4 regions of the Streptomyces sp. NBC_00523 genome follow, and region 4 is predicted to be linked to each of the others. Evidence: riboswitches for the same ligand, from Rfam matches in the RefSeq annotation. Region 4 holds a riboswitch; each other region holds the start of a gene.

Region 1 (6,803 bases), 4.3 Mb from region 4:
GCGTAACCGGAGCGACGCTGCTCAGTTGTTCCGGCGTCGGGGCCGTGCGCGCCGACGCCGGACACCCCACCGGATGGACCTGAGGAAAGGAAGACCATGAGCACGATCCACCCCCACATCACCGACGTTCTCAGCCGTACCTTCAAGGTGCCCGTGGCCGAGATCCTTCCGGATTCCACGTTGGACAGCCTGGACATGGACTCCCTCGCGGCCGCCGAGTTCGCCGTCGTCCTCCGGGAGACCACCGGGGCCGAGCTGGACACCGGCACCCTCACCCGGGGCACCACCCTCGCCGAGCTCACGGCGCACCTCCACGCGTCGGCCGGCGCCCGATGAGGACCCCGGCCATCGCCGTCACCGGGCTCGGCATGATCACCCCGGTCGGCAACGACACCGAGTCCACCTGGGACGGGGTGTGCGGCGCCGTGAGCCCGGCGCGCACCATCCCCGCGCTCGCCGGGTGCGCGATCGACTTCGCCTGCGTGGTAGACGGCATCGACCTGGACGCCGAGATCGGCCGCCGTACGGCCTTCCGGATGGGCCGGTACGTCAAGTTCGCGGTCCTGGCCGCCCGGGAGGCCGTCGCCGACGCCGGGCTCGACCCGGCCGGCTGGGACGGCAGCCGGGTCGCGGTCGTCGTCGGCACCAGCAGCGGGGGCTCCGCGCACCTCACCGACCAGGCGCTCGTGCTGGAGCGGCGGGGCCCCGAGGCGACCTCACCGGCCGGGGTCCTGCTGACGATCCCCAACATGCCCGCCGCCGAGATCGCGATCGAGATGCGGGCCACCGGCCCCAGCATGGCGCCCTGCACGGCCTGTTCGTCCGGCGTCACCGCGCTCTCCGTCGCCCGCGACCTGCTGGCCACCGGGCAGTGCGACGTGGCCATCGCGGGGGCGACCGAGTCGACGGTCTTCCCGATCGCCATGACCGGCTTCGCCCGGTCCGGGGCCGCCGCCCTCGCGGACGGCGACCTGTCCCGGCTCAGCCGGCCCTTCGCCGCCGACCGGGCCGGACTCGTCATGGGCGAGGGAGCCGCGGTCATGGTGCTGGAACGCGCCGCCGACGCGGAGGCCAGGGGCGCCGAACCCCGGGCCCTGCTCGCCGGGACCGGCGCCACCACGGACGCCCACCACCCCACCAGCCCGCACCCCGACGGCCGGATCGCCCGGGCCGCCGTCGAGGCCGCCCTGCGCGACGCGGGCTGGCGGGCCGACGAGGTGGAGCACGTCAACGCGCACGGCACCGCGACCGTACGCAACGACGCCGCCGAGGCCGCGCTGATCAGCCGGGTGTACCCGCACCGTCCACCCGTCACCGCGCCCAAGGGCGTGCTCGGGCACTGCATGGGCGCGGCCGGGGCGATCGAGGCGGGGCTGACGATCCTCACCCTCCAGCGCGGGGTCGTCCCGCCGGTCGCCAACCTGGACGCGCCCGCGCCCGGGTTCGACATCGACTGCGTCACGAAGGTGCCGCTGGTCCGGCCGGTCCGCCGGGCCGTCAGCCATTCCTTCGGCTTCGGCGGGCACAACGCGGTGGTGGCCCTGGAACGTCCATGAGCCCCTGGGGGCGGCTCTGAGCTGCGCGGACGCCCGTGATAGCTTCCCGGGAGCCAGTCGAACTCCACGTAGGGGTCAGGGAATCCGGTGCGAATCCGGAACTGACGCGCAGCGGTGAGGGGGACGGGCGGGGCCACGGCCACTGGGAGACCCGGCGTCTCCCGGGAAGGCGTCCCGCCCGAACGAACCCGAGTCCGAAGACCTGCTGGCGACCGCCGCCCGGGACCGGGCGGCGGACCGTACAGCGGGCCCCGCGCATGGGCCCAGAGACGCCGAGGTACCCCGTGCCGCCGATATCCGGCCCCGCCCGTTCCGCCGCCCTGCTCACCGCCGCGCTCCTGCTGCTGACGGCCTGCGGGGGACCCCCCTCCGGCAAGGCCGACGCGGCGGGCAGGGCGGACGGCTATCCGGTCACCCTCAAGAACTGCGGGCGCACCGTCACCGTGGACGCCGCACCCCGCCGCGCGGTCTCCGTCGACCAGGGCACCACGGAGATCATGCTCTCGCTCGGCCTCCAGGACCGGATGGCGGCCACCGCCACCTGGACCGATCCGGTGATGAAGGGCCTGGAGAAGGCCAACGCGGGCGTGGAGCGGATCGCCGACAACCGCCCCTCGTCCGAGAAGGTCCTCGACCAGGAGCCCGACTTCGTCGCCGCCGACTTCGAGTCGACCCTCGCCAAGGGCGGCGTCGCCCCGCGCGAACAGTTCGAGAAGCTGGGCGTCCCCACCTATGTCGCGCCCGCCGACTGCACCGCCAAGGACAACACCAAGGACGGCGACGGCGTCCGCACCGGCGCGCTCACCATGGACAGCGTGTACGCCGAAGTGAACGACCTGGCCCGCGTGTTCGGCGTGCCCGAGCGCGGCGAGAAGCTGGTCGCGCGGCTCCGCGACCGTATCCGGAAGGCCACCGACGGCATCGACGGATCCGGCACCTCCGTCATGTACTGGTTCGCCAACTCCGAGTCCCCCTATCTGGCGGGCTGCTGCGGGGCGCCGGGCATCATGACCCGGGAGCTGGGCCTGAAGAACGTCTTCGACGACACGCGCGACGAATGGCCCCAGATCAACTGGGAGACCGTCGCCGACCGGAACCCGGACGTCCTCGTCATCGGCGACCTCACCCGCAAGTCGCAGACCGCCGAGAGCGCCGCCGGGAAGATCGCCTTCCTGGAGTCCAACCCCGTCACGAAGAAGATGGACGCCGTACGCCACAAGCGCTACGTCCTGCTCAGCGGCCAGGCCATGAACCCGACCATCCGCACGGTCGAGGGCATCGAGCTGGTGGCCGCCGGGCTGCGCGACTTCGGACTCACGGGGTGACGGCCACCGACCGGCCCACCGCCCCGAGCAAGAAGGCCCCGGGCGAGAAGGCTCCGGGCGAAAAGGTCCCGGAAGCCGCCCGCCCCCGGGCGCGCGGCCTGCGCGACGGCCTCCTGTGGACCGGCGGCCTGCTGCTGCTCGCCCTCTCCGTCGCGGTCGCGGTCACCATCGGACCGGCCCGGATCTCCGTCGTGGACGTCTGGTCCGCCGTCGCCGCCCACCTCGGCATCGGCGAGGCCCGGCTCAGCCCGATCCGCGACGGCATCATCTGGAACCTGCGCATGCCGCGTACGCTGCTCGCCGCCGTCTGCGGGGCCGGGCTCGCGGTCTGCGGGACCGTCATGCAGTCCCTGCTGCGCAACCCGCTGGCCGACCCGTTCGTCCTCGGCGTCTCCTCCGGCGCGTCCACCGGCGCGGTCCTGGTCGTCGTGCTCGGCGTCGGCGGGGGAGCGGTGACGCTGCCGGCCGGGGCCTTCATCGGGGCGCTCTGCTCCTTCGCCCTGGTGATGCTGCTCAGCCACACCCTGGGCGGCTCCACCGACCGGGTCGTGCTGTCCGGGGTCGCCGCCATGCAGCTGTTCTCGGCGCTGACCTCCTTCGTCGTCATGACGGCCGCCGACGCCGAGCAGACCCGCGGGGTGCTGTTCTGGCTGCTGGGCTCGCTCGGCGGGGTCGGCTGGACCGACGTCTGGGTCTGCTCCGCCGTCCTCGCCGTCAGCCTGCTCATCTGCCTGGGCCATGCCCGTACGCTCGACGCCTTCGCCTTCGGGCAGGACGCGGCCGCCGCCCTCGGCGTGAACGTCGCACGCGTCCGGACCGTCCTGCTCTGCACGACCGCGCTGCTCACCGCCGCGCTCGTCAGCTCGGCCGGGGCCATCGGCTTCGTCGGGCTGGTCCTGCCGCACGCCGCCCGCGCCCTCACCGGCTCGGGCCACCGCAGACTGCTGCCGGTCACCGCGCTCACCGGGGCCGTCTTCCTCGTCTGGGTCGACACCCTCGCCCGGACCGTCCTCGACCCCCAGGAGGTCCCGGTGGGCGTCGTCACCGCCCTCATCGGCGTGCCCGCCTTCGTCGCCGTCCTCTACCGCACCAGGCGGCCCGCATGACCGGGACCGGAACGACGGCCGAGGGCCTGCGGGCCGAACGGGTCGTCCGGGAGGCAGGCGGACGCCTCCTCCTGGACGGGGTCACCCTCGCCCCGGAACCCGGCACCACCGTGGGCCTGATCGGCCCCAACGGCTCCGGCAAGTCCACGCTGCTGCGCATCCTCGCCGGGGTCCTCGCCCCGCACACGGGCGTCGTCACCCTGGACGGCGAACCGCTGCCCGCCGTCGGCCGGCGCGCCGTGGCCCGGCGCGTCGCGGTCGTGGACCAGCACGCCGCCACCCAGGACGAACTGAGCGTCCTGGACGTCGTACGCCTGGGCCGCATCCCGCACCGCCGCGCCTGGGCCGCCCCGACGGGCGAGGACGCTGCGGCGGTGGACGAGGCGCTGGAACGCACCGGGCTCACCGGCCGCCGCGACCAGTCCTGGCACACCCTGTCCGGGGGGGAGCGCCAGCGCGTCCAGATCGCCCGCGCGCTCGCCCAGCGGCCGCGCGAACTCCTGCTGGACGAACCGACCAACCACCTGGACATCCAGCACCAGCTGGAACTGCTCTCCCTGGTCGCCTCGCTCCCGCTGACCGCCGTCGTCGCCCTGCACGACCTCAATCTGGCCGCCATGTTCTGCGACCGGATCGTGGTGCTGAGCGGTGGCCGGGCGGTCGCGGGCGGGACTCCCGCGCAGGTCGTCACCGAGGAACTGATCGAGGAGGTCTACCGGGTGCGGTCGGTCGTCACCCCGGACGGCCCGCAGGGGCGGCCCTCGGTGCGCTTCCTGCCCTGACGGGCCCGGGCACACGAGAGGGCGGGCCCGTCGGCGGGCCCGCCCTTCGCCTGTGGTGCGGTGCGGCAATCATGCCGACGGGGGGTCAGCGGTGGCGTCCTCGGCCCATGTCGCCGCCGGTGTCCTTGCCACCCATGTCCTTGCCGTCCTTGGTGGTGCCGTCCGCGTAGTCGATCTGCTCCTTGCGCAGCTCGGCGGAGACCTCCTTCTGCTCCGTCACCCTCTGGGTTTCCATCCGGACGCGCTCGACCGGGACGGTCTCCTTGCGCATCGTGGCGCGCTCCGCGTGCAGGGTGACCTCCACGTCCTGCTCCGTCAGGTCGCCCGCCCGCGTCGTCTTGTCGCCCGGCTGCAGCGGCTCACGGACCACCCGTACCTCCTCGTGCGAGACCGGCACGCTGCGCGTGACGTTCTCGGTGACGACGTACTTGTGCAGGCGGGCCCTGCCGCTCTCGTACTCCTCGGTGCCGATGTGCAGCTGCTCCTCGGAGCGGATCATCTCCTCCTTGCCGCCCAGGTCGGCCCCGGACCGCTGGGCACCCGCGCCGGCCCCGGCCAGCGGACGTCCCGCGCCCGTGCCCGTGGCCTCGGTGTCCCGGTGCCTGCCGGTACCGGCCGTCTGCGTGCGGTCCTTGCCGGAGGTGCCGGCCGCGCCCATGGCCCCGGCCCCTGCTCCGGCGCCGGCCGCCGCGCCGGTCCCGGCCGCGCCCATGGTGCCGGTGCCCGTGGTGGTCGGTGCCCCGGTCCCGGAACTGTCGCCCAGATTGCCCCGGGTGTTCCTGGTCAGGCCGTAGTGCCGGTACAGCTCCTCCTCCTCCGACACGGACAGATGTGCGTCCGCGTCCACCCGGGGGGCTTCCTTGACCTGGTCCTTGCCGTGGGAGATGTGCAGGTCGGAGCCCACTCGACGGGCTCCGGCGAGAGGCACGAAACTCTCCTTCATGCCGAACAGGCCGGTCTTCACCGTGATCCAGTCCGGGCGGCCGGTGCTGTCGTCGACATACACGCGGCCCACGTTGCCGATCTTCTCGCCCTCGGTGTCGTACACCGTCAGGCCGTCGAGCTCTCCGGAATCCGTGAAACCGTCAGCGGCTCCCATATCCGAATCCTCCTCGCCCGGGCGCGTCCTGTGGGTGGGTCCAGCAGAGAAGGCGCGTCCGGATTCCATCGCGCCTCACCCGGATGGACGCTGCAACCGCCCGGCCACCGGGCGCGGCGCGCGGCATCTGCCCCGGACCGCTGCAGCCCCCGCCTCACACGGCTGCGCGGCTCTCGCGCCCGTTACGCCATCCGGGTGAACGGACCGGGCCCCGGACGCCCCGGTCCCGGCACATATGATCAACAGGACCACGCCGACCGGCGTCCAGCCGCGCCACCCGGGGGTGCCCCATCCGTTCCGTACGCATCCGGCTCCCCGCCCAACGCGGCGAACTGCTCGCCCGGCGCGAGGACGGCGCGGAGCTGCACCACCTCGTGTGGCGGCTGGGACCCGGCTGGCGGGTGTGCAGCAGCGCGGTCCTGGGCGGCGGCATCGGCCCGCGCGAGTGGATCCTCAACGCGCAGGTCCCCGGCGGCTACCCCCGCATGGACCCCGACCGCCACCTCGCCGAGATCGCCGCCGCCACCCGCCTCACCGGCCCCGGCGCCGGCCTCATGACCGCCGCCGATGTCACCGCGTACACCACCGCCGACGACGAGGACGTGCACGCCACCGCCACCTGCGGTCTGGGCGTACGCGGCTGGGCCGCCGCACCGGCCGAGGGCACCGGCGGACCGCCGCGCCCCGGCACCGTCAACATCGTGGTGACGCTCCCGGTCCCCCTGTCCGACGCCGCCCTGGTCAACGCCGTCGCCACCGCCACGGAGGCCAAGGTCCAGGCGCTCCTGGACGCCGGACTCGACTGCTCCGGCACCCCCACGGACGCCGTCTGCCTCGCCGCGCCCGAACCCGGGCCGGAGACCGGCGCCGCCGAGCCGTTCGCCGGTCCGCGCTCCCGCTGGGGCGCGCGACTCGCCAGAGCCGTACACGCCGCC
Region 2 (6,803 bases), 3.3 Mb from region 4:
GCGACGTCGCCGGCGAACCGGCCGGCCGCGACCGCTGCCGCGCCGGCGCCGATGAGTGTGGTGACGGCCGCTGCCGTCGCGGTAACCGGGCGCACACCCTCAGTGTCGGGGTCCGGGCGCCTCGATGCCAGCGGGCAGGGCCGTCCGGTGCCGCCTCAGCCTTGTTGCCCGTATCCCTTCAGGGCCTCCAGGACCTCGCCGAGCTGGTCCTCCGACAGCAGGGCCGGGGTGCGGCCGGGTACGGCGCTCGCGGTGAGCCAGACGCGGCAGAGCCATTCGAGCTGGGCGGTGCGGTCGTACGCCTCGTCGAGGGTGGCGCCGTAGGTGGCGGTGCCGTGGTTGGCGAGCAGGCAGCCGGTGCGGTCGCGGAGGGCGGTGAGCATGTTCGCGGCGAGTTCGGGGGTGCCGTACCGGGCGTAGGGGGCGACGCGGACCGTGCCGCCGAGCATCGCGGCGGCGTAGTGGACGGAGGGGACCTCGGTGACGAGGGTGGAGACGGCGGTGGCGTGGACCGCGTGGGTGTGCACAACGGCCTTCGCGTCGGTGTTCCGGTAGACGGCGAGGTGGAGGGGAAGTTCGCTGGTCGGGGCCAGTGTTCCGAAGGTCTGGTTGCCTTCCGGATCGACGCCGGTCAGGTCCTCGGGGCGCAGCCGGTCGTACGGCACTCCGCTGGGTGTGACCAGCACCGTGTCGCCGACCCGCAGCGAGACGTTTCCGGAGGTTCCGACGACCAGCCCCTCGGCCGCCGTGCGGCGCGCCGCGGCGACGACCGCCTCCCATCCACGGGCCATCTCGTCGTGCCGTCCGTCACTCATCCGAAGATCCTTTCCGGGCCCCGTCCGGCCGCCGCCCAGGGGGTCACCGCAACGCCCTGCTCAGTTCATCTTCTGTTCACTCAAGTTGCCTACGTTCCACGTGCCAATGACGTCGAACGATTGCCTGGGTAAATGGAACACATCACGCTGCTGCTCGCGATAGTGATCGTGACAGCTCTAGTGTTCGATTTCACGAACGGTTTCCACGACACCGCCAACGCGATGGCCACGACCATCTCGACCGGCGCACTCAAACCCAAGACGGCGGTCGCGATGTCCGCCGTTCTCAATCTGGTCGGCGCGTTCCTGTCCGTGGAGGTCGCCAAGACGATCTCCGGCGGGATCGTCAACGAGGACGGCCTCAGAACCGAGGTCATCTTCGCGGCGCTCGTCGGCGCCATCCTGTGGAATCTTCTGACCTGGCTGGTCGGGCTCCCGTCCAGCTCCTCCCACGCACTGTTCGGCGGCCTCATCGGCGCCGCGGTGATGTCCGCCGGCTGGTCGTCGGTCAACGGCGGCACCATCGTCACCAAGGTGCTGCTGCCCGCCGTCGCCGCCCCGATCGTGGCCGGTGTGGCCGCGCTCCTGGCCACCCGGCTCACGTACCGGATCGGCGGCAAGATCCGTAACGACGCCCAGGAGAAGGCGACCGCCAAGGGCTACCGGGCGGGGCAGATCGCCTCGGCCGGGCTCGTCTCGCTCGCCCACGGCACCAACGACGCGCAGAAAACGATGGGCATCATCACCCTCGCCCTGGTCACCGGCGGCGTCCTCTCCCCCGGCTCCAACCCGCCGGTCTGGGTCATCGTCAGCGCCGGTCTGGCCATCGCGCTCGGCACGTACCTCGGCGGCTGGCGCATCATCCGCACCATGGGCAGCGGCCTGACCGAGCTGAAGCCCCCGCAGGGCTTCGCCGCCCAGACCAGCGCGGCCACCGTCATCCTGGCCTCCTCGCACCTCGGCTTCTCCCTCTCCACCACGCAGTCCTGCTCCGGGGCCGTGATGGGCGCGGGCCTCGGCCGTGCCGGGGGTGTGGTCCGCTGGTCCACCGCCACCCGGATGTTCGTCGCCTGGGGCCTGACCCTGCCGGCCGCCGGTCTGGTCGGTGCGGGTGCCGAGTTCCTGACGAAGCAGGGCACCTGGGGCGTCGTGGTCGTCGCGGCCCTCCTGGTCGCCGGTTCCGGGGCGATCTGGGTGCTCTCGCGCCGCAAGCCCGTCGGCCACGGCGATGTCGCACCGGGCACCGAGGACACGGCTCCGGCCGAGCCCGCCGGTGTCGTCACCCAGGCCATCGCGGCCGTGAGCCCGCCGCCCACCGTGGCGCACGACCTCGCCGCCACCATTCCGGCGCCCGCCGCTCCCGTCGCCGCCGATCCGGCCCGACCCGCCACGGTCTGACAGACCCCGGTACTCCGGTAAAGGACACCCCGTATGAACATCGACTGGGCAGCTCTGGGCACCGTCTTCGGCGTCTCCCTCGTCACCACCGTCGCCCTGGTGGGCCTCTTCACGCTCGGCATCGTCGGCCTCTCCAAGCAGCCGGAACCGGCCGCGCAAGGCGGTCCGGCGGGAGGCTCGCTGCTGCTGGCGCGCGCCGGGGCGTACGTCTGCTTCGGGCTGTGCGCGGCGGCGGTCGCGTACGGCATCCATCTCATCGTCGCCTGACGCGACACCCCTCCCTCGGGCCGGACGCACCTCGTGCGCGTCCGGCCCGATGTGCGTCCGCCCACACCCCGCCGTCGCAGGTCAACGGCGAGTTGACGGGCGTTCGCGGGGCGTGGTGGACTGCCGGAGCCATTACGGCGACAGCAGAGGAAGCCGGTGCGAATCCGGCGCGGTCCCGCCACTGTCACCGGGGAGCGGTCCCCCACCGCACGTCACGGTCCGCGCGAGCGGGCTGGAAGACCGGGGGAATCCGCCGATCCGGAAGCCAGGAGACTCCTGTCGCCGTCACGTCGAACCAGGGCGCGGACCCTGAGTGAGGACATATCGCCATGCCCGGCTGCCGTGCGCCCCTCTCCCCACAGCCTCTGTCGGCGGACTCCGGTACGGCCGGCTGAACCGTGCGTGCCGATCGCATCTACGCGTACGGCGCCACCGCCGGCCTGATCGGCGACCTGCTGCTCGGTGACCCCCGCAGGGGCCACCCGGTCGCCGCCTTCGGGCGGGCCGCCGCGGCCGTCGAGGACCGGCTCTGGCGCGACCACCGCGGCCGGGGCGCCCTGCACACCCTGATCTGCGCCGGGGGCGCCGCCGGGAGCGCCGCGCTCGCCGCCCGCGCCCTGCGCCGCCACCCCGCCGCGTCCGTGGCCCTGACCGCTGCCGCCACCTGGTCCGTCGTCGGCGGTACGTCGCTGGGGCGCGAGGCCCGGGCCATCGGCGGGGCGCTCGCCGCGGGGGACGTCGAGCTGGCCCGGGAGCGGCTGCCGCACCTGTGCGGGCGCGACCCGCAGGCGCTGGACGGCCCCGGGATCGCGCGCGCCGTCGTGGAGTCCGTCGCCGAGAACACCTCGGACGCCGTGGTCGGCGCCCTCGTCTGGGGCGCCCTCGCCGGGGTCCCCGGGCTCGTCGGCTTCCGCGCCGCCAACACGCTCGACGCGATGGTCGGCCACAAGTCGCCCCGCCACCTGCGGTACGGCTGGGCCTCGGCCCGGCTGGACGACCTCGCGGGCTGGCCCGGCGCCCGGCTCACCGCCCTGCTCGCCGTGGCCTCCGGCGGCCGCCCCCGGGAGGCGGTACGGGCCTGGCGGGCGGACGCCGCGCAGCACCCGAGCCCCAACGCGGGGCCGGTGGAGGCCTCGTTCGCCGGGGCGCTCGGCGTACGGCTGGGCGGGACCCTCGCCTACGGCGGCCGGGTCGAACACCGGCCCGTGCTCAACGGGGAGGCCGGGCGGGCGGTGGAGACCGGGGACATCGAGCGCGCGGTGCGGCTCTCGCGCCGGGTGGGCGTGCTCGCCCTCGGCGTCACCGTGGCCGCCCGGCTGGGCGCGGGGGCCCTCGCGCGCCGGGCCCGGACACCCCACGGATCCCGTACTGCTGGACGGAGAGCGATATGAGCGGCGGACTGCTGGTCGCCGGGACCACATCGGACGCGGGCAAGAGCGTCGTCACGGCGGGCATCTGCCGCTGGCTGGTGCGCCGGGGCGTGAAGGTCGCCCCGTTCAAGGCGCAGAACATGTCGCTGAACTCCTTCGTCACCCGCGAGGGCGCCGAGATCGGCCGGGCCCAGGCGATGCAGGCCCAGGCCGCCCGCGTCGAGCCGACCGCACTGATGAACCCGGTGCTGCTCAAGCCCGGCGGCGACCGCTCCAGCCAGGTCGTCCTGATGGGGCGGCCGGTCGGCGAGATGAGCGCCCGCGGCTACCACGGCGGGCGGCAGGAGCAGCTGCTGTCCACCGTCACGGACTGCCTGGAGCAGCTGCGGAGCACGTACGACGCGGTGATCTGCGAAGGCGCGGGCTCGCCCGCCGAGATCAACCTGCGCCGCACGGACATCGTGAACATGGGCATCGCCCGCGCCGCGCGCTTCCCGGTTGTGGTGGTCGGGGACATCGACCGGGGCGGGGTCTTCGCCTCGTTCTTCGGCACGACCGCGCTGCTCGCGCCGGAGGACCAGGACCTCATCGCGGGGTATCTGGTCAACAAGTTCCGGGGCGACGTCTCGCTGCTTGAGCCGGGGCTCGACATGCTGCGGAATCTGACGGGCCGTCCCACGTACGGGGTGCTGCCCTTCGCGCACGGGCTCGGCATCGACGAGGAGGACGGGCTGCGGGTGTCGCTGCGCGGCACCGTACGCGAGTCGACGGTCGCCCCGCCGCACGGCGAGGACGTCCTGCGCGTCGCCGTGTGCGCGATCCCGCTGATGTCGAACTTCACCGATGTGGACGCGCTGGCCGCCGAACCGGGCGTCGTCGTGCGGTTCGTGGACCGGCCGGAGGAGCTGGCCGACGCCGACCTCGTCATCGTGCCCGGCACCCGGGGCACGGTGAAGGCGCTGGCCTGGCTGCGCGAGCGCGGGCTCGCCGAGGCGTTGCGGCGGCGCGCCGCCGAGGGCCGGCCGGTGCTCGGGATCTGCGGCGGCTACCAGATCCTCGGCGAGCACATCGAGGACGAGGTCGAGTCGCGCGCCGGACAGGTCGACGCGCTCGGCCTGCTGCCCGTGCGGGTCCGCTTCGACCGCGAGAAGACGCTCGCCCGGCCGGTCGGCGAGGCGCTCGGTGCGCCCGTCGAGGGGTACGAGATCCATCACGGCGTCGCCGATGTGCGCGGCGGCGAGCCGTTCCTGACGGACGGCCGGGGCACCCCGCTGGACGGCTGCCGGTCCGGTGCAGTCTGGGGCACGCACTGGCACGGCTCGCTGGAGAGCGACGCCTTCCGCCGCCGGTTCCTGGCCGAGGTCGCCCGGCTCACCGGCCGCCGCTTCGTGCCCGCGCCCGACACCTGCTTCGCCGCGCTGCGCGAGGAACAGCTCGACCGCCTCGGCGACCTGATCGAGGAACACGCGGACACCGACGCGCTGTGGCGGCTCATCGAGTCGGGCGCGCCGTCCGGTCTGCCGTTCATTCCGCCCGGAGCGCCCGCCATGCCCGTCAAGGAGGCCCTGTGAGTACGCCCTACCCCTTCACCGCCATCGTCGGCCAGGACGACCTGCGGCTCGGGCTGCTGCTCAACGCGGTCAGCCCGGCCGTGGGCGGGGTCCTGGTCCGCGGCGAGAAGGGCACCGCCAAGTCGACCGCCGTGCGCGCGCTGGCCGCGCTGATGCCGGAGGTCGCCGTCGTGCCGGGGTGCCGGTTCTCGTGCGACCCCGCCGCGCCCGACCCGGCGTGCCCGGACGGCCCGCACGAGGACACCTCCGGCGTGTCGCGGGCGGCGCGGACCGTGGAGCTGCCGGTCGGCGCGTCCGAGGACCGGCTCGTCGGGGCGCTCGACATCGAACGGGCCCTCGCGGAGGGCGTGAAGGCCTTCGAACCCGGCCTGCTCGCGGACGCGCACCGCGGAATCCTGTACGTGGACGAGGTCAACCTGCTCCACGACCATCTGGTGGACCTGCTGCTCGACGCGGCGGCCATGGGTGCCTCGTACGTGGAGCGCGAGGGCGTCTCCGTACGGCATGCGGCGCGGTTCCTGCTCGTCGGGACGATGAACCCGGAAGAGGGCGAGCTGCGGCCGCAGTTGCTCGACCGGTTCGGGCTGACCGTCGAGGTCGCGGCGTCCCGGGAGACGGACCAGCGGGTGGAGGTCGTGCGGCGGCGGCTCGCCTACGAGGACGATCCGGCGGGCTTCGCGGCGCGCTGGGCCTCCGAGGAAGCGGAGTTGCGGGACCGGATCGCGGCCGCGCGGGCGCTGCTGCCCGAAGTGGTGCTCGGCGACCGGGCGTTGCGGCAGATCGCGGCGACCTGCGCGGCCTTCGAGGTCGACGGGATGCGCGCGGACATCGTCATGGCCAGGACCGCGACCGCGCTGGCCGCGTGGGCGGGGCGCACCGACGTGGAGGCCGAGGACGTCCGGCAGGCGGCGCTGCTCGCGCTCCCCCACCGGAGGCGGCGGAACCCCTTCGACGCGCCGGGCCTCGACGAGGACAAGCTGGACGACACGCTGGAGCAGAACGGCGGCGAGGACGACGAGCCGGAGCCGGACGGGCCCGGTGACGGCGGTGGCGGCGGAGGGGGCGGCGGGCTGCCGCCGCAGGGGGACGGGCCCGACACGCCGCCCTCCCCCGCCGACGGGGCGGACGACACGCCCGGCGCCCCGGTGCCCGGGCAGGGTGGGGAGCAGCAGCCCGTACGGGCCGGTGAGCCGTTCCGTACGAAGATGCTCAGCGTGCCCGGTCTCGGCGAGGGCGCTGCGGGGCGGCGGTCCCGGGCGCGCACCGAGCACGGGCGGACGACCGGTGCGCGGCGGCCCGAGGGTGCGCTGACCAAGCTGCATCTGGCGGCGACCGTGCAGGCCGCCGCCCCGCACCAGCGGGCGCGGGGCCGGTCCGGGCGG
Region 3 (6,803 bases), 1.8 Mb from region 4:
CGACCACCACCACACCGGGCCGGGTCAGCAGCAGCTCGCGCAGGGCGGCGGCGGCCTCCTCGGCACGGTCCCCTTGGAGGAAGCGCTGCGCCTCGTTGAGCCAGAGCACGTCCCCCGGTGCCACCAGCCCGTCCCTGAGCAGATCCGCCAGGGCGGCGGCGTGCGTGGGCCGCCACAGACGGCGGTGCGGGGCCAACCGGAGGAGCACTTCGAACAGGGCCCGGGTCTTGCCCGTGGAGGAGTCACCGGTGAGCAGGACGAAGCAGGACGTCACCCCGTCCAGCGCCGGGGCGAGCAGACGTTCCAGGTCGATGTCGTGCGGGCGGGCGTAGTAGGGGGTGAGGAAGGCGGTGACCGGCCCTGCCGCCAGGAACGGGGCCTGCTGGACCTGGAGCAGTGCCGGTCCGGCCAGTTGGACGCTGCCCGGGCCGGCGGACACGTCCGTGCGGGGGGTGGGAGCAGCGACGTCCGGCCCGGGCCGGGACCGGTGCCAGAGTTCTCGGAGTTGCCGGTACGTCTCCGGATCGGCCTCGGCGGCCTGCGCGATGCCCGTGACGGTGCGCAGAGTCGGTGCCGGGTGACGGTCGTTCAGGGCCTGGCTGATCGTGGTGGCCGACAAGGGGATCCGCGAGGCGCCGCTGCGCCTGACGATGTCCCTCCGGGTGTACCCCCGGCTGCCGAGCACTTCGCGCAGCCGTTCGCGTAACGCGGCCAGAGCCTCGGCCCGGGCCGAGGCGTCGTCACCGGCCTGCATGCACCCTCCCTGCGGCGGCCCGGTCGGGCGCGCGACCACCGGTCGGGGACCCGTGGGCCGAGCGGTTCGGCTCTGTTCATTGTTGTCCGCCCGAACCCTGCCGTACGGCCGATCGGTCAATCTCGGCCTGTCCGCACACCATTCCGTGAGGAGACGCAAAGGTGCCGCTCGAAGCCGTCGTCGTACTGACCGTGACCGTCGTCGCTCTCGTGCTGCTGATCGCAGGACTGAGCGCTGTCACGGCCGTGTTGCTCGCCCGCCGGTCCGGAACGTCGACCCCTGCCGCTCTCCTGCGGGGAGGTACGGCCTTCGGTGCGGCGCTCTCCCTGCTCGCACTCCTCGCGTCCACGATCGCGGGGCTGCTCCGCTGAGCGTCCGCGGGCGGCGGAGGTCCCGCCGGGCACGCGCCCGGCGGGACGGCCGCGATCAGGCCGGAGGTGCGCTGTCGCTCGTGGTGACGCGCACGTGGTCGACCACGAGTTCGCTGGGGAAGGCGGTGTTGCCGTCGGGGTCGCCGGGCCAGTAGCCGCCGACCGCCAGGTTGAGGATGAGGAAGAACGGCTTGTTGAACGCCCAGGCGTTGCCGTTCGTGTCGGCCGGGGTGCGGTGCTGGTAGACGTTTCCGTCGACCGACCAGGTGACGGAGTCGGGGGCCCAGTCGACGGCGAAGGTGTGGAAGTCGTCGGCGAAGGCCTGGCCGTCGGGCAGGGTGTAGCCGGCCCCGATGCCGCCGGAGCCGGAGTAGCCGGGCCCGTGCAGGGTGCCGTGCACGGTGGAGGGTTCGAAGCCGACGTTCTCCATGACGTCGATCTCACCGGAGTTGGGCCACCCGACCTGTCCGATGTCGTCACCGAGCATCCAGAAGGCGGGCCACATGCCCTGGCCGCGCGGGATCTTCATACGAGCCTCGACGTGGCCATAGGTCTGCGTGAACTTGCCGGAGGTGTTCAGCCTCGCGGAGGTGTACTCGCAGGTGCCGTACCAGCACTGGTAGTTGGAGGGGTTCTCCTTGCGCGCGGTGATGACCAGATGGCCCTGGCCGTCGAGCGCGGCGTTGTTGTTGCCGGAGGTGTAGTACTGCCGTTCGTGGTTGTCGACGTTGTCGCCGGTCTCGATCTGCCACTTGCTGCCGTCCACGGCCGAACCGGCCGGACCGTCGAACTCGTCCGAGAACGACGTCGCGGCGGCGGAGACCGTTTCCGGCTGCCTGGGGGCGCCCGACGCCAGGCCGGACGTGGTGGCGACCAGGGCGAGTACGGAGAGAGCGGGGACCAGGAGACGCCTGGCCCGGTGGGGGGAGTTCATGAACGTTCCTTCCCGTGCGGGACGGGGACATGTGATGCGTCATGCATATGACAAGTGGGGGCATGGCCATCACGTGGGGGGATGATGGTGCTTTAGTTCACTACGTGATTTAAGAAGTGAACCATCGGGGTGTCAAGGCTCAGGGACGGACAACAGTTCTTGCACCATCCGGCTCAGGGCGCACCCCGGTCGCCCTCCCCGCCGCCCTCGCGGTCCGCGAGCGCGCGCCCGACGCGGAGGTTCCAGCGCCCGGAGCGCCCGCTCAGTTCCGTCAGCGTGAGCGGGGCGACGTCGAGGCGCCAGAACACCTGCGGCGGCAGCCCCAGCGCGTGGACCACGGCCGCGCGCACCAGGGACGGTTCGGCGACCGCCAGCACCCGGCCCTCACCGGTCAGCGAGTCGAGCCAGGCCCCCGCCCTGGCGCACAGGCCGAGCAGCGACTCGCCGCCGTGCGGGGCGGCCGACGGGTCGCCCAGCCAGGCCGCGACCCCCTCCGGCTCCCGCGCGCCCACCTCGTCCAGTCGGGCACCCGACCAGCGCCCCAACTCCCAGTCCCGCACGGCGGTTTCGGTCACCGAGCGCAGCCCCAGCGCCTCCGCCGTCCGGGCGCACCGCTCGGACGGCCCGTGCACCAGCCGGTCCGCGTCCGGGACGTGGGGCGCGGCCAGCCGGGCCGCCCGCACGCCGGACGCGTCGAGCGCGGCGTCGCCGGCGAACCGGGCCTCGCGCAGTGCCGCGTTCATCGCCGGTGAGATCAACATCACCCGTACCGTCACTACCACCCTCAACTCCCCGAACATGGGCCCCACGGCCAAGCACACCATGGCATCCGGGCCGCGCGGACCGCTTGTAAGGGGCATGGCGGTGCCCGGTGCCCAGGGGGTATGGTCGCGGCGACATGACGAGGGTGTGAAGGAAGTCCGGTGAGAATCCGGCACGGTCGCGCCACTGTGTACCCGCGCACGCGGGAAGTCAGACCCAGCACCTTCGTCTCAGGCACCACGATCGGGACGCGTGTTCCCACAGGAGGTTCTGCCATGGCGCAGACTGCTGCCCCCGCCACCGGCGCATCCGCCATCACCCCCATCTCCCTGAAGGCCATTGCCCCTTGGGCGGTCTTCTTCGGCATCCTCATGCTGGTCCTGCTCTACTTCGTCGGCGCCGAGCAGGGCGCCACGGCCGTCATCTCGGGCGAGGGCGTCCACGAGTGGGTCCACGACGGCCGCCACCTCCTCGGCTTCCCCTGCCACTGACCGACCGGCTGATCCAGGGGAATCCCTCATGAACTCCATATCTGTCAGAGCCCTGCTGGTCCGCGGCATGCTGGCCGGACTGGTCGCGGGCGCGCTCGCGCTGCTCGTCGCCTACTTCCTCGGCGAGTCCAGGGTCGACGCGGCCATCGCGCTCGAAGAGGCCGCGCACAGCGCCCACGGCCACGACCACGGCGCCGCCGAGGAACTCGTCAGCCGCAGCATGCAGTCGACCGCCGGCCTGGCCACCGGTGTGCTCGTCTTCGGCGTCGCGGTCGGCGGTATCGCCGCGCTCGTCTTCTGTTACGCGCTGGGGCGGATGGGCCGGTTCGGCCCGCGCGCCACGGCCGCGCTGATCGCTGGCGCCGCGCTGGTGAGCGTGTACCTCGTGCCGTTCCTGAAGTACCCGGCCAACCCGCCGGCCGTCGGCAACCCCGACACCATCGGCAAACGCACCACGCTGTTCTTCCTGATGGTGGCCCTCAGCGTGCTGCTCGCGGTCGCCGCCGTCATCGTCGGCAAGCGGCTGGCGCCCCGCCTGGGCAACTGGAACGCGACGGTCGTGGCAGCCGCCGGTTACCTGCTGCTGATCGCCCTCGCCTATGTCTTCCTGCCCTCGTTCAACGAGGTCGGAGCGGACTTCCCGGCCACCCTGCTGTGGCAGTTCCGGCTGGCCACGCTCGCGGTGCAGGCCACGCTGTGGACCACCTTCGGCCTGCTCTTCGGCCACCTCACCGAACGCCTGCTGGTGCCGAGGGCCGAGGCGCTCGCGGACGGCCGGGCGAACCGGACCGCCGCCGCCGTGGGCTGACGGCCGCGGACGCGCTGCAACGGGCGGAGCCCGCCGGGTGATCACCCGGCGGGCTCCGCCCGTTCTACGCCGTCCACTCGGCCAGGTAGTACTTCAGCGAGGCGTCCTCGTCCACCCGGCGCATCCCGGCCGCCGTCATGACGCGCTGCGAGGCGATGTTGCCGGTGTCGGCGTCCCCGCGCACCCGGACGACGCCCTGTTCCCGGGCGAAACGCAGCAGCGCCCGAAGCGCCTCGGAGGCGTAACCCTGTCCGCGCGCCGACTCCACCAACCCGTAGCCGATCGTCACGCTGCGCCGCTCGTCCGGCGCGGCGTGGAAGCCGATGCCGCCGATGACCACACCGTCGGCGCGGAGCCGTATCTCGTACGAACCGAAGGGGCTGGGATCACCGGTGGCCAGGCAGGTCGCGAGGTGGCGCGCGGCGGCTCCCCGCTCACCGGGGGAGGGGTAGCCGGGAGCCCAGCGCGCCCCGGCCGGCGGCGAACCTGCCGCGACGCGCTCGGCTTCGGCGGGGGTCATCGGGTGCAGGACCAAGCGCGGCGTTTCAAGGTCGGTCATGGTCCTGTGAAGTATCACGGGGCCCTGGGGCCGGGCACCTGGAATACCCAACTTCTACGCGGACCCCAGGTCACCGGACAGCGCGGCGGCCAGCCGGAGCTGCGTGTCCGCCTCGCTCTGCCGCCCCTGGCGCTCCAGGGTCCGGCCGAGCATCAGGCGGGCGTAGTGCTCCACCGGGTCGCGCTCCAGAACCGCACGGAGCTCCGTCTCGGCCCGCCCGAGGCTCGCCGAGTGGTAGTAGGCGCGGGCCAGCAGCAGCCGGGGCGCGACCTGCTCCGGGACCTCCGCGACGAGTCCGTCCAGGATGCGGGCCGCGGTCGTGTACTCCTTCGCGTCGAAGAAGAACCCCGCGCGCTCCCAGCGCTCGGCGGCGGTGCCGAACTCGTAGTAGCTGTCGCTCATGTCGTCTCCTCGGTCGGGCGGGTGTCCGATCCGCACAACACCGACAGGTGGTTTAACATTCCACTAATTGTCCGGCGTGGGCGCCACCCGCCCTCGCCCCGCAGCGGAATAGGTTGAGCGCCATGAGCAATCTCGATCGCCAGGCCGTCCCCACCGTCTGCGGAGGCCGCGGTTTCGTCGTCGCGGAGCCCGTACGTGAACTGCTCGCCCCGCGCAAGGTGCGGCTCGGCGAGTCCACCGAGGTCCGCAGGCTGCTGCCCAACCTGGGCCGCCGGATGGTCGGCGCCTGGGCCTTCGTGGACCACTACGGCCCCGACGACATCGCCGACGAACCCGGGATGCAGGTGCCGCCGCACCCGCACATGGGCCTCCAGACCGTCAGCTGGCTGCACGAGGGCGAGGTCCTGCACCGCGACAGCCTCGGCAGCCTCCAGACGGTCCGCCCGCGCGAACTGGGCCTGATGACCTCCGGCCGCGCGATCAGCCATTCCGAGGAGAGCCCCAAACAGCACGCCGCGCTGCTCCACGGCGCCCAGCTCTGGGTGGCGCTCCCGGACGCGCACCGCTTCACCGAGCCCCATTTCCAGCACCACAGCGACCTGCCCACGGTCACCGCCCCCGGCCTCACGGCCACCGTGATCCTGGGCGACCTCGACGGCGCCACCTCTCCCGGCACCGCGTACACCCCGATCGTGGGCGCCGACCTCACTCTGACCCGGGGCGCGCAGGCCCGGCTCCCCCTGGACCCCGACTTCGAGTACGCCGTGCTCTCGATGTCCGGCGAGGCCGAGGTCGACGGCGTCCCGGTCCTCCCCGGCTCCATGCTCTACCTCGGCTGCGGCCGCACGGAACTCCCGCTCCGCGCGGAGTCCGACGCGGGCCTGATGCTCCTGGGCGGCGAGCCGTTCGAGGAGGAGCTGATCATGTGGTGGAATTTCGTGGGCAGGACCCAGGACGAGATCGCCCGGGCCCGCGAGGACTGGATGTCCGGCGACCGATTCGGCACCGTACACGGCTATGACGGACCGCCGATCCCGGCTCCGGCGTTGCCGGACGTGGGACTGAAGCCGCGGGGGCGGGTGCGGTGAGCTGGGGTTTTCACGTCTGAGGGAGCGTTGGGTCCCTGCCTGGGCCGGCTGGGTGTGCGGACGGATGCTCAGGCGCGGACCGGCTTCGCCAAGTTGACGTCGCCGTCCTCGCGAAGGCCGGCGACGCGGGCGTAGCCCTGGCGCCGGTAGAAGGAGAGGTTGCGGTGACTGGCGGCGCCGGTGGACAGGACGATCCGGGTGCAGCCCTCCTCGACCGACTCGGCTGCGCGCAGCAGCCAGCGGCCTATACCGCGTCCGCGCAGGTCGGGAGCGACGGCGAGCCGCCCGATGTGGAGGTCGCTTCCGTCGCGTCGGGTGCGGACCAGGCCCAGGAGCCGGCCGTCGCGCCACAGGCCCATCGTGTGCCAGTCGGCCAGCCACGCGCGGATGTCGGCGGGTGACTCGTGGAGTGCGGGGATGGCCAGCGTCTCGTTGGCGAGTGCCTCCTCCGTCCAGCAGCAACGCTGCAGCACGGTGACTTCGGGGGCGTCGTGCGGGCCGAGCCGACGTGCGTACGAGCCGGGGAGTGGTCCCTGGACGGATGCCGGGTGCTCGCGCTCACGCATCGGGTTCAGGGCATGAGCGAGACGGACGAGTTCCGCCAGCAGCCCCTGCGCCGCGTCCGCGTGGTGGG
Region 4 (6,803 bases):
AGGGCACCTTCGTCGCCAAGCCGAAGGTCTCCCAGGCCCTCCAACTCACCTCGTACACCGAGGACATGCGCGCCCAGGGCCTCGAACCGACCTCGCAGCTCCTGGACATCGGCTACGTCACCGCCGACGACACCCTCGCCGGACTGCTCGACATCAGCGCCGGCGGCCGGGTCCTGCGCATCGAGCGCCTGCGCCTGGCGAGCGGTGAGCCGATGGCCATCGAGACCACGCACCTCTCGGCCAAGCGCTTTCCCGCGCTGCGCCGTTCACTGGTCAAGTACACCTCGCTCTACACCGCACTCTCCGAGGTGTACGACGTCCGGCTGGCGGAGGCCGAGGAGACCATCGAGACCTCCCTGGCCACCCCGCGCGAGGCCGGGCTGCTCGGCACCGACGTGGGCCTGCCGATGCTGATGCTCTCCCGCCACTCGCTGGACGAGCAGGGCGAACCGGTCGAGTGGGTGCGCTCGGTCTACCGCGGCGACCGCTACAAGTTCGTGGCCCGCCTGAAGCGTCCGCTGGACTGACCCGTCGTACGCATGTGCTCCGCGAACGGCCCCCGGAACCGCCTCCGGGGGCCGTTCGGCGTTCCCGCCACCCGGCTTGGACTGGACCAACCCCCGGACGTTTGCGGCCATTGGGGCCATCCGCCCGTCCCCTGACGACCGTTGCCGGACCGCAATGCGGACGGGGGGTGACGGTGGCCGGATGACTCGCCTAGATTTCCTGCGCATTACAGGTGATCAGCGAGGGGACGGAGTCGCCGCCATGGCGGAAGAACCAGAAGGAAAGCCACCGACGGTCACACCGTTGCGGGTGGTCATCGCCCTGTGTCTCATCGCGCCGTTCGTGGCGATGCTCTGGGTGAGTTCGTACGCGAAGGTCGACCCGGCCTTCATCGGCATCCCGTTCTTCTACTGGTACCAGATGCTCTGGGTGCTGATCTCCACCGCGCTCACCATGATCGCGTACAAGCTGTGGCAGCGTGACCAGCGCGCCCGCAAGGGGGGTGCGTCGGCATGAAGGACGGCGTGAACGGCGTCGCGCTCGGCGTCTTCATCTTCTTCTTCCTGGCCGTCACGGTCATGGGCTTCCTGGCCGCCCGCTGGCGCAAGGCCGAGAACGAGGCCACGCTCGACGAATGGGGCCTGGGCGGACGGTCGTTCGGCACCTGGGTCACCTGGTTCCTGCTCGGCGGCGACCTCTACACCGCGTACACCTTCGTCGCCGTACCCGCGGCGATCTACGCGGCGGGCGCGGCCGGCTTCTTCGCGGTGCCCTACACCATCCTGGTGTACCCGCTGATCTTCACCTTCCTGCCCCGCCTGTGGTCGGTCTCGCACAAGCACGGGTACGTCACCACCTCGGACTTCGTCCGCGGCCGGTTCGGCTCGAAGGGTCTTTCGCTGGCCGTCGCGGTCACCGGCATCCTCGCCACCATGCCGTACATCGCGCTCCAGCTCGTCGGCATCCAGGCGGTGCTGGACGTGATGGGCGTCGGCGGCGGCGAGAACACCAACTGGTTCGTCAAGGACCTGCCGCTGCTGATCGCGTTCGCGGTGCTCGCCGCGTACACCTACTCCTCGGGGCTGCGGGCGCCCGCGCTGATCGCGTTCGTCAAGGACGGGCTGATCTACCTGGTCATCGCCGTCGCGATCATCTACATCCCGATCAAGCTCGGCGGCTTCGACGACATCTTCGCCTCCGCCCAGGACAAGTTCACCAAGGCGGGCGCGGGCGGCCTCGCACCCGCCGCGGCCGGTCAGTGGGGATACGCGACCCTGGCGCTCGGGTCCGCCCTGGCGCTGTTCATGTATCCGCACTCGATCACGGCGACGCTCTCCAGCCGCAGCCGTGAGGTGATCCGCCGCAACACCACGATCCTGCCGCTGTACTCGCTGATGCTGGGCCTGCTCGCGCTGCTCGGCTTCATGGCGATCGCCGCCGGCGTCAAGGTGGACAACGGCCAGCTGGCCATCCCGCAGCTGTTCGAAAACATGTTCCCCGACTGGTTCGCGGGGGTGGCGTTCGCCGCGATCGGCATCGGCGCCCTGGTGCCGGCCGCGATCATGTCGATCGCCGCGGCGAACCTGTTCACGCGCAACATCTACAAGGACTTCCTGAAGCCGGACGCGACGCCCGAGCAGGAGACCAAGGTCTCCAAGCTGGTGTCGCTGCTGGTCAAGGTCGGCGCGCTCGCCTTCGTCCTCACCATGGACAAGACCGTCGCGATCAACTTCCAGCTGCTCGGCGGAATCTGGATCCTCCAGACGATGCCGGCCCTGGTCGGCGGCCTGTTCACCCGGTGGTTCCACCGCTGGGCGCTGCTGGCCGGCTGGGCGGTCGGCATGATCTACGGTACGGCTGCCGCGTACGGGGTCGCGAGCCCGACGCAGAAGCACTTCGGCGGGTCCTCCAAGGAGATCCCGGGCCTCGGTGAGATCGGCTACATCGGCCTCACCGCGTTCGTGCTGAACGTCGTGGTCGTCATCGTCCTCACCTTCGTCCTGAACGCGGTCAAGGCCCCCGCCGGGACCGACGAGACCTCTCCGGGTGACTACACCGCGGACGTGGGCGACGCGGGCGTCCAGGAGAAGCTGCCGCCGGCCACGGCGGGAGCCCCGGGCGGTCACTGACCGCACACCTTTACGCCTCGCGACACAACATGTGGGGGCTGCCCGACAGGGCGGCCCCCACATGTATGCTCGTGCTCGCTGTCGCCGCAGGGGAATCCGGTGCGAATCCGGAACTGTCCCGCAACGGTGTGATCGGTGTGCTTTCGCGCACCCGTGGAGTCCGAGGACCTGCCGACGGCGCATCCGGCTCGACCGAACCGGATGCCCAGACGTCCGGGCCTCGTGGATGGGCCGGTGGACGCCGCACGGAGTGCCGCCCGGCCGGGCCCGCTCCTGCCCGGCTGCCCCCGCTCCCCGCCGGCCCAGAGCCGAGCGAGGGAGAGCACCACGTGACCATCGCGCCAGCCGATCCGGTTTCAGCGGCCGAAGCAGCGGGGACCGAGAGCGACGGACCGGGCACCGCACTGCTGCGGACCCTGACCGACCTCACCGCCGACCTGCCCGACACCGACCCCGGCCGCGTCGCCGCCGCCGCCCTGCGCGGCCGCAACGCCCGGTCGGACGAGGCGGAGCTGCGCTCGCTGGCCACCGAGGCCGCGGCGGGCCTCATCTCCGAGGACCCCGCCTACTCCCGCCTCGCCGCCCGGCTGCTCACCCGGACCGTCGCGGACGAGGCCGCCGGGCAGGGCGCCACCTCGTTCTCGGCCTCGGTCGCCGTGGGCCACCGTGAGGGCCTGATCGCGGACCGGACCGCCGAGTTCGTCACGCTGCACGCCACCGCCCTGGACGCCCTGGTCGAGCGGTCCCTCGCGGACGGGGCGGACGACCGCTTCGGGTACTTCGGGCTGCGCACCCTGCACAGCCGCTACCTGCTGCGCCACCCGATCACCCGCCAGGTCATCGAGACCCCCCAGCACTTCATGCTCCGGGTCGCCGCCGGGCTCGCCGAGGACACCTCCGAGCGGGCGCTGGACGAGGTCGCGGCGCTGTACGGGCTGATGAGCCGGCTGGACTACCTGCCGTCCTCGCCGACGCTCTTCAACTCCGGCACCCGCCACCCGCAGATGTCGTCCTGCTATCTGCTGGACTCGCCGCTGGACGAGCTGGACTCGATCTACGACCGCTACCACCAGGTGGCCCGGCTGTCGAAGCACGCGGGCGGCATCGGCCTCTCGTACTCCCGCATCCGCGCCCGGGGCTCCCTGATCCGGGGCACCAACGGGCACTCCAACGGCATCGTGCCGTTCCTCAAGACGCTGGACGCCTCCGTCGCCGCCGTGAACCAGGGCGGCCGCCGCAAGGGCGCCGCCGCGGTCTACCTGGAGACCTGGCACGCGGACATCGAGGAGTTCCTGGAGCTCCGCGACAACACGGGCGAGGACCAGCGCCGCACGCACAACCTGAACCTGGCGCACTGGATCCCGGACGAGTTCATGCGCCGCGTCGACGCGGACGGGACCTGGTCGCTGTTCTCCCCGGCGGACGTGCCCGAGCTGACCGATCTGTGGGGCGACGACTTCGACGCCGCGTACCGGGCGGCCGAGGCGAAGGGCCTGGCCCGCAAGACCATGCCGGCCCGTGAGCTGTACGGCCGGATGATGCGGACCCTGGCGCAGACCGGGCAGGGCTGGATGACGTTCAAGGACGCCTCCAACCGCACGGCGAACCAGACCGCCGAGCCGGGCAGGGTCGTGCACTCCTCGAACCTGTGCACCGAGATCCTGGAGGTCACCGACGACGGCGAGACGGCCGTCTGCAACCTCGGCTCGGTCAACCTCGGCGCGTTCGTGGACGGCGGCTCGATCGACTGGGAGCGCCTGGACGCCACCGTGCGGACCGCGGTGACCTTCCTCGACCGGGTCGTGGACATCAACTTCTACCCGACCGAGCAGGCCGGGCGCTCCAACGCCCGCTGGCGGCCGGTGGGCCTGGGCGCGATGGGTCTCCAGGACGTCTTCTTCCAGCTGCGGCTGCCGTTCGACTCCCCCGAGGCCCGGGCGCTCTCCACGAAGATCGCCGAGCGCATCATGCTCGCCGCGTACGAGGCGTCCTGCGACCTCGCCGAGCGGTCCGGCCCGCTGCCCGCCTGGTCCGAGACCCGGGCCGCGCGCGGGGTGCTGCACCCCGACCACTACGACGCGGAGCTGAACTGGCCGGAGCGCTGGGACGCGCTGCGCGCCCGGATCGCGACGACCGGGATGCGCAACTCGCTGCTCCTGGCCATCGCCCCGACCGCGACGATCGCCTCGATCGCGGGCGTCTACGAGTGCATCGAGCCCCAGGTCTCGAACCTCTTCAAGCGGGAGACCCTGAGCGGGGAGTTCCTCCAGGTCAACGGCTATCTGGTGGACGAGCTGAAGCGGCTCGGCGTGTGGGACGCGCGGACGCGTGAGGCGCTGCGCGAGGCGAACGGCTCGGTGCAGGGCTTCGCCTGGATCCCGGCGGACGTGCGGGCGCTGTACCGCACCGCGTGGGAGATCCCGCAGCGCGGCCTGATCGACATGGCGGCGGCCCGTACGCCGTTCCTGGACCAGAGCCAGTCGCTCAACCTGTTCCTGGAGACGCCGACGATCGGCAAGCTCTCCTCGATGTACGCGTACGCCTGGAAGCAGGGCCTGAAGACGACGTACTACCTGCGGTCGCGTCCGGCGACCCGGATCGCCCGTGCCGCGTCCGGCCAGGCGGCGGCCGCCGCCCCCATCCCCGTACAGCAGGCGCAGGCGCCCGACGCGGACGCCATCGCCTGCTCCCTGGAAAACCCCGAGTCCTGCGAGGCCTGCCAGTAATGACCGCCGCCCACCCGTCGCCCGACCACCGCCCCTCAACGACGGCGCTCCGCACCGACACCCCCGCTTCAAAGAACCTGCTCGACCCGGGCTTCGAACTGACCCTGCGGCCGATGCGCTACCCGGACTTCTACGAGCGCTACCGGGACGCGATCAAGAACACCTGGCACGTCGAGGAGGTGGACCTCCACTCGGACGTGGCGGACCTCGCCAAGATGACGCCCGCCGAGCAGCACCTGATCGGACGCCTCGTGGCGTTCTTCGCGACCGGTGACTCGATCGTCGCGAACAACCTGGTGCTGACGCTGTACAAGCACATCAACTCCCCCGAGGCGCGGCTGTATCTGTCGCGGCAGCTGTTCGAGGAGGCCGTGCACGTCCAGTTCTATCTGACGCTGCTCGACACCTATCTGCCCGACCCGGACGACCGCGCGGCGGCGTTCGCGGCGGTGGAGAACATCCCGTCCATCCGCGAGAAGGCGCAGTTCTGCTTCCGCTGGATGGACTCGGTGGAGAAGATCGACCGGCTGGAGTCGAAGGCGGACCGCCGCCGCTTCCTGCTGAACCTGATCTGCTTCGCGGCGTGCATCGAGGGGCTGTTCTTCTACGGCGCCTTCGCGTACGTGTACTGGTTCCGTTCGCGCGGGCTGCTGCACGGCCTCGCCACGGGGACCAACTGGGTCTTCCGCGACGAGACCATGCACATGAACTTCGCGTTCGAGGTCGTGGACACGGTCCGCAAGGAGGAGCCGGAGCTCTTCGACGACGCCCTCCAGCAGCAGGTCACCGACATGCTGAAGGAGGCCGTCGAGGCGGAGCTGCAGTTCGGCCGCGACCTGTGCGGCGACGGGCTGCCCGGCATGAACACCGAGTCGATGCGCGAGTACCTGGAGTGCGTCGCCGACCAGCGGCTCACCCGGCTCGGTTTCCCGGCGGTGTACGGATCGCAGAACCCGTTCTCGTTCATGGAGCTCCAGGGGGTCCAGGAGCTCACGAACTTCTTCGAGCGGCGCCCGTCGGCGTACCAGGTGGCTGTCGAGGGCACGGTCGGCTTCGACGACGACTTCTAGGCGGAAGGGCTAGATCCTCGCCCAGCTTCTGACGTACGGACGCCGTGCGGCCCCCACCGGCCGCGCGGCGTCCGCCGTTCGCGGTGGGCGTGTGCTCCGGTCCTGTTCCGCTTCGCGCAGCTCGCGGTCGATGCGGCGCTCGCGGGCGGCACCGATGAGCGCCGGCAGCAGGACGAGGACGAAAAGTGCGGAAATGCCGAGGAAGTTCTGGAATGTGTTCATGCCTCTACTGTCCTCGTTCCGGCGAGGAAGCGGCAGTGGCAGGACTGTCATAGGGCATCGAATTACTGCCACACTGGGTCCATGCTGAACAATGTCGCCGCCCTGATGCTCGATGACGTCCATCCCTTCGAACTCGGCGTGCTCTGCGA

The links. Region 4 has a riboswitch for cobalamin ahead of OHS17_RS22700 (ribonucleoside-diphosphate reductase subunit alpha). Riboswitches for the same ligand answer to the same signal wherever they lie in the genome.
Region 1: it holds a riboswitch for cobalamin, as region 4 does, so the genes downstream of both, OHS17_RS03000 (ABC transporter substrate-binding protein) here and OHS17_RS22700 (ribonucleoside-diphosphate reductase subunit alpha) in region 4, are expected to answer to the same signal.
Region 2: it holds a riboswitch for cobalamin, as region 4 does, so the genes downstream of both, OHS17_RS07325 (cobalamin biosynthesis protein) here and OHS17_RS22700 (ribonucleoside-diphosphate reductase subunit alpha) in region 4, are expected to answer to the same signal.
Region 3: it holds a riboswitch for cobalamin, as region 4 does, so the genes downstream of both, OHS17_RS30610 (CbtB domain-containing protein) here and OHS17_RS22700 (ribonucleoside-diphosphate reductase subunit alpha) in region 4, are expected to answer to the same signal.

The regions. Positions count from the first base shown of each region.
Region 1 is NZ_CP107836.1:622,596-629,398, reverse strand. Features, by position in the region: gene OHS17_RS03010 (acyl carrier protein) at 97-336, shown strand; gene OHS17_RS03005 (beta-ketoacyl-[acyl-carrier-protein] synthase family protein) at 333-1,556, shown strand; cobalamin riboswitch at 1,594-1,780, shown strand; gene OHS17_RS03000 (ABC transporter substrate-binding protein) at 1,841-2,881, shown strand; gene OHS17_RS02995 (FecCD family ABC transporter permease) at 2,878-3,987, shown strand; gene OHS17_RS02990 (ABC transporter ATP-binding protein) at 3,984-4,769, shown strand; gene OHS17_RS02985 (PRC and DUF2382 domain-containing protein) at 4,855-5,868, opposite strand; gene OHS17_RS02980 (adenosylcobinamide amidohydrolase) at 6,174-6,803, shown strand, end outside.
Region 2 is NZ_CP107836.1:1,621,882-1,628,684, forward strand. Features, by position in the region: gene OHS17_RS07305 (alpha/beta hydrolase) at 1-95, opposite strand, end outside; gene OHS17_RS07310 (class II aldolase/adducin family protein) at 156-815, opposite strand; gene OHS17_RS07315 (inorganic phosphate transporter) at 948-2,213, shown strand; gene OHS17_RS07320 (hypothetical protein) at 2,247-2,480, shown strand; cobalamin riboswitch at 2,628-2,755, shown strand; gene OHS17_RS07325 (cobalamin biosynthesis protein) at 2,879-3,871, shown strand; gene OHS17_RS07330 (cobyric acid synthase) at 3,868-5,421, shown strand; gene OHS17_RS07335 (putative cobaltochelatase) at 5,418-6,803, shown strand, end outside.
Region 3 is NZ_CP107836.1:6,781,444-6,788,246, forward strand. Features, by position in the region: gene OHS17_RS30595 (hypothetical protein) at 916-1,125, shown strand; gene OHS17_RS30600 (glycoside hydrolase family 16 protein) at 1,181-2,059, opposite strand; gene OHS17_RS30605 (histidine phosphatase family protein) at 2,233-2,820, opposite strand; adenosylcobalamin (AdoCbl) riboswitch at 2,960-3,051, shown strand; gene OHS17_RS30610 (CbtB domain-containing protein) at 3,097-3,312, shown strand; gene OHS17_RS30615 (CbtA family protein) at 3,341-4,120, shown strand; gene OHS17_RS30620 (GNAT family N-acetyltransferase) at 4,185-4,679, opposite strand; gene OHS17_RS30625 (tetratricopeptide repeat protein) at 4,734-5,081, opposite strand; gene OHS17_RS30630 (pirin family protein) at 5,204-6,169, shown strand; gene OHS17_RS30635 (bifunctional NAD(P)H-dependent oxidoreductase/GNAT family N-acetyltransferase) at 6,238-6,803, opposite strand, start outside.
Region 4 is NZ_CP107836.1:4,955,730-4,962,532, reverse strand. Features, by position in the region: gene OHS17_RS22715 (GntR family transcriptional regulator) at 1-527, shown strand, start outside; gene OHS17_RS22710 (DUF3311 domain-containing protein) at 769-1,023, shown strand; gene mctP (monocarboxylate uptake permease MctP) at 1,020-2,636, shown strand; cobalamin riboswitch at 2,702-2,826, shown strand; gene OHS17_RS22700 (ribonucleoside-diphosphate reductase subunit alpha) at 2,966-5,362, shown strand; gene OHS17_RS22695 (ribonucleotide-diphosphate reductase subunit beta) at 5,362-6,432, shown strand; gene OHS17_RS22690 (hypothetical protein) at 6,442-6,654, opposite strand; gene OHS17_RS22685 (GlxA family transcriptional regulator) at 6,736-6,803, shown strand, end outside.